DNA from 2 places in the Weizmannia sp. WK01 genome. Region 2 is predicted to be linked to the other one. Evidence: a T-box and tRNA genes for the amino acid it is inferred to sense, from the RefSeq annotation. Region 2 holds a T-box; the other holds one or more tRNA genes.

Region 1 (2,232 bases), 1.3 Mb from region 2:
CATGGTTAGGGACCATGGGGTCGCAGGTTCAAATCCTGTCTTCCCGACCATGAAGATCATAACGGGGCCTTAGCTCAGCTGGGAGAGCGCCTGCTTTGCACGCAGGAGGTCAGCGGTTCGATCCCGCTAGGCTCCACCAATCCACCAAACAGAGTCAAATAACGGCGGCGTAGCTCAGCTGGCTAGAGCGTACGGTTCATACCCGTGAGGTCGGGGGTTCGATCCCCTCCGCCGCTATATTTTGTATATATCGGACCTTTAGCTCAGCTGGTTAGAGCAGACGGCTCATAACCGTCCGGTCGTAGGTTCGAGTCCTACAAGGTCCACCATTTTTTATTTTTTCATACGGAGGAATACCCAAGTCTGGCTGAAGGGATCGGTCTTGAAAACCGACAGGCGGGTTACACCGCGCGGGGGTTCGAATCCCTCTTCCTCCGCCATTTCATTATTTTATCATCGCGGGGTGGAGCAGTCTGGTAGCTCGTCGGGCTCATAACCCGAAGGTCGCAGGTTCAAATCCTGCCCCCGCAATTGGTCCCGTGGTGTAGCGGTTATCACGCCTGCCTGTCACGCAGGAGATCGCGGGTTCGATTCCCGTCGGGACCGCTTGTTTTGGCTCGGTAGCTCAGTCGGTAGAGCAAAGGACTGAAAATCCTTGTGTCGGCGGTTCGATTCCGTCCCGAGTCACCATTGGTTTCAATGAAAAATATATGGCGGTTGTGGCGAAGTGGTTAACGCACCGGATTGTGGCTCCGGCATTCATGGGTTCGATTCCCATCATCCGCCCTTTGCTGCGGGTGTAGTTTAGTGGTAAAACCACAGCCTTCCAAGCTGTTGTCGTGGGTTCGATTCCCATCACCCGCTCCACTTTGGGCCTATAGCTCAGCTGGTTAGAGCGCACGCCTGATAAGCGTGAGGTCGATGGTTCAAGTCCATTTAGGCCCATATATTCCGCAGTAGCTCAGTGGTAGAGCAATCGGCTGTTAACCGATCGGTCGTAGGTTCGAATCCTACCTGCGGAGCCATATGGAGAAGTACTCAAGTGGCTGAAGAGGCGCCCCTGCTAAGGGTGTAGGTCGCGATTAGCGGCGCGAGGGTTCAAATCCCTCCTTCTCCGCCATTTTTGGCCCGTTGGTCAAGCGGTTAAGACACCGCCCTTTCACGGCGGTAACACGGGTTCGAATCCCGTACGGGTCATACTGGTCACGAAGCTGTTCCGGAAACTGCCGGAGCAGCTTTTTTTGCGCGTTTTTTCACTTCTGCAAACCTCTTCAGGACTTCACCCAGGCTACGGGTCCGGTAAAGTATGATAGAAAAAACGCAAAAACAAACGGCGGAGTGTTACACTCCGCCGTTTGTTTTTAAATAAAATGATCGATCAAAAAGCTGATGGATAAAAGCACCCCGAAAATGGTGTTTGTCTGTGCGGTTGCTTTCATGGCAGGCAGCATTTGCAACGGTTCACTTTTTCCAATAAAGCCTTTAATGGCCCGGACCGGTTTCGGTGTGCTGACGAAAACGAGCAATACCCACGGGGTTACAACACCGAACAAAACGAGCCCGGCCATCCAGAGATAGGAAAGGGCAAACATTGCGGCCAGAAGCAGGATGGCTCCTTTCCGGCCGAGCAGAATGGCGATCGTTTTTCTGCCATTTGCTTTATCGCCGTCCAGATCGCGGATATTATTCGACAGCATAATGGCACCGATTAAAATCATAATCGGAATCGAAATAAATACAATCGGCCATGTGATCGTTTTTGTCTGGATAAAAAACGATATTAATATAATAATTACACCCATAAAAAAGCCGGAAATCAGTTCGCCAAGCGGCGTTGATGAAATTGGAAAAGGCCCTGCAGTGTAAAGATAAGCAACAAGCATGCAGACAGTGCCGATTACAGCAATCCACCAGGAACTTTGCGAGCAAATGTAAACGCCGATCAGCATGGCTGCACCGAAAAAAGCAAAGGCGAGGTGGAGCACCGTTTTCGGTTTGATGCCGTTTCTGACAATTGCCCCGCCGATCCCGACGGAATGCTCGGTATCAAGGCCGCGTTTGTAATCGTAATATTCATTAAACATATTGGTTGCTGCCTGAATTAACAGGGTTGCAACCAGCATTGCAGCAAACAGCAGCAGATTGATGCGGGCAATGCCCAAAGCCAGTACTGTCCCGAGAATGACAGGCACAAAACCGGCCGTTAAAGTATGGGGCCGTGTTAATTGCCAC
Region 2 (2,232 bases):
AGGCGGTGTTGCAACGCCGGCGGATGCGGCGTTGATGATGCAGCTCGGTGCGGACGGCGTTTTTGTCGGATCGGGGATTTTCAAATCAGAAAACCCGGCGAAATTTGCGAAAGCGATTGTTGAAGCAACGACCCATTACCAAGATTACAAACTGATTGCCGAATTGTCGAAAGACCTTGGGACAGCAATGAAAGGCTTGGAAATTTCAACATTGCCGGCTGAAGCAAGAATGCAGGAGCGCGGCTGGTAAGGAGAATCAGCATGAAAAAAATTGGCGTACTTGGCCTCCAGGGGGCTGTGGAGGAACATATCCGCGCAGTGGAAGCCTGCGGGGCGGAAGGTGTTGTCATTAAGAAAAAAGAGCAGTTGGACGAAATCGGCGGGCTCATCCTGCCGGGCGGAGAAAGCACGGCAATGCGGCGGCTCATTGACCGCTACGGTTTTATGGCGGAACTGAGACAGTTTGCCGAAAGCAAGCCAGTCTTTGGCACATGCGCAGGACTGATCCTGCTTGCAAAGCATATTGAAGGCCAGGAAGATGCGCATATCGGCGCAATGGATATTACGGTGGCGCGCAATTCTTTCGGCCGCCAGCGGGAAAGTTTTGAAGAAACCATCCGTGTGAACGGCATCGCGGAAGATTTTCCAGCTGTTTTTATTCGCGCGCCCCATATCGTTTCCGTTTCAGATCATGTTGAAGTGCTGGCCGAGTGCCGCGGACGGATTGTTGCGGTTCGCCAAGGAAATTTGCTCGGTTGCTCCTTCCATCCGGAGTTAACGGATGACCTGCGTATGACCGAATATTTTTTAAGTATGGCACGGATTCCGGTATAGTCTGTTGCAAAACGGATAAAATTGTAGTACATTAAGGTGTACGTGAAGACTGAAAAAGCAATGACAGGAACCAGTAGCAGAACGCTTTTCCTAAAGAGAGCCGGTGGGTGGTGGAAACCGGCGGAAAGCTTCTGTGAATCCATCCTTGAGCGGGTTGCTGAAAGCCGGGCGAGTAGGCATCCACGGGATAAAAACCCGTTATCCTTACAAAGCGGAAAACTCTTGTTTTCAATTTGGGTGGCAACGCGGGTTCACTCTCGTCCCTGTTTTCGGGGCGGGAGTTTTTTATTTGAATTTCGATAAAAGGAGAAGGATAGCATGTTGGACATCAAATTTTTGCGTGCGCATTTTGATGAAGTCAAAGAACGAATGCAGCACCGCGGAGAAGATTTGACCGATTTTGAGAAGTTCAGCGGGCTGGACCAAAGACGGCGCGAACTGATCATGGAAAGCGAAGCGTTGAAAAACAGACGGAATGAAGTCACGCAGCAAGTTGCGGCACTGAAACGCGAAAAGAAAGATGCAACAAAGCTGATCGAGGAAATGCGCGGCGTCGGTGAAAAAATTAAAGCACTGGATGCCGAGTTGAAACAAGTCGAATCAGAACTTGAAATGCTGATGCTTTCTATCCCGAACATTCCGCATGAAAGTGTGCCGGTGGGAGATAGCGAAGAGGACAATGTCGAAATCCGGAAATGGGGTGAAGTGCCGGCATTTGGATTTGAACCGAAACCGCATTGGGATATTGCCACTGACCTCGGCATCCTTGATTTTGAAAGGGCAGCCAAAGTGACCGGCAGCCGGTTCGTCTTTTACAAAGGGCTCGGCGCCCGCCTTGAACGTGCGCTTTATAATTTTATGCTTGATCTGCACGTCGAAGAACACGGCTATGAAGAGGTATTGCCGCCGTATATGGTGAACCGCGCCAGCATGACAGGAACGGGGCAGCTGCCGAAATTTGAAGAAGACGCTTTTCTTGTCAATGAAAAAGACTATTTTCTGATTCCGACTGCCGAAGTGCCGGTGACAAATTATCACCGTGATGAAATTTTAAACGGTGACGACCTGCCGATCAATTATGTGGCGTTCAGTGCCTGTTTTCGTTCGGAAGCGGGTTCTGCCGGGCGTGATACACGCGGGCTGATCCGCCAGCACCAGTTTAACAAAGTGGAACTTGTGAAATTTGTCAAACCGGAAGATTCCTATAATGAACTCGAAAAACTGACCGGCCATGCGGAAAAAGTGCTGCAGCTTCTGGGCCTGCCTTATCATGTGATGAGCATGTGCACGGCGGACCTCGGGTTTACGGCAGCGAAAAAATATGATATTGAAGTATGGATGCCAAGCCAGCACGTATACCGCGAGATTTCTTCGTGCAGCAACTTCGAAGCCTTCCAG

The links. A T-box is a leader RNA that pairs with one kind of tRNA and senses whether it is charged. The one in region 2 lies ahead of serS (serine--tRNA ligase), so its partner is inferred to be a tRNA-Ser.
Region 1: it has a tRNA-Ser gene. The T-box ahead of serS (serine--tRNA ligase) is inferred to sense a tRNA for this amino acid. The anticodon was not compared.

The regions. Positions count from the first base shown of each region.
Region 1 covers NZ_CP109616.1:2,505,148-2,507,379, reverse strand. Annotated here, with positions in the region: tRNA gene OF158_RS12045 (tRNA-Pro) at 1-50, shown strand, start outside; tRNA gene OF158_RS12040 (tRNA-Ala) at 64-139, shown strand; tRNA gene OF158_RS12035 (tRNA-Met) at 164-237, shown strand; tRNA gene OF158_RS12030 (tRNA-Ile) at 253-329, shown strand; tRNA gene OF158_RS12025 (tRNA-Ser) at 348-440, shown strand; tRNA gene OF158_RS12020 (tRNA-Met) at 458-531, shown strand; tRNA gene OF158_RS12015 (tRNA-Asp) at 534-606, shown strand; tRNA gene OF158_RS12010 (tRNA-Phe) at 615-690, shown strand; tRNA gene OF158_RS12005 (tRNA-His) at 714-786, shown strand; tRNA gene OF158_RS12000 (tRNA-Gly) at 794-867, shown strand; tRNA gene OF158_RS11995 (tRNA-Ile) at 872-945, shown strand; tRNA gene OF158_RS11990 (tRNA-Asn) at 951-1,025, shown strand; tRNA gene OF158_RS11985 (tRNA-Ser) at 1,029-1,120, shown strand; tRNA gene OF158_RS11980 (tRNA-Glu) at 1,126-1,197, shown strand; gene OF158_RS11975 (1,4-dihydroxy-2-naphthoate polyprenyltransferase) at 1,362-2,232, opposite strand, start outside.
Region 2 covers NZ_CP109616.1:78,613-80,844, forward strand. Annotated here, with positions in the region: gene pdxS (pyridoxal 5'-phosphate synthase lyase subunit PdxS) at 1-250, shown strand, start outside; gene pdxT (pyridoxal 5'-phosphate synthase glutaminase subunit PdxT) at 262-834, shown strand; T-box leader at 886-1,102, shown strand; gene serS (serine--tRNA ligase) at 1,153-2,232, shown strand, end outside.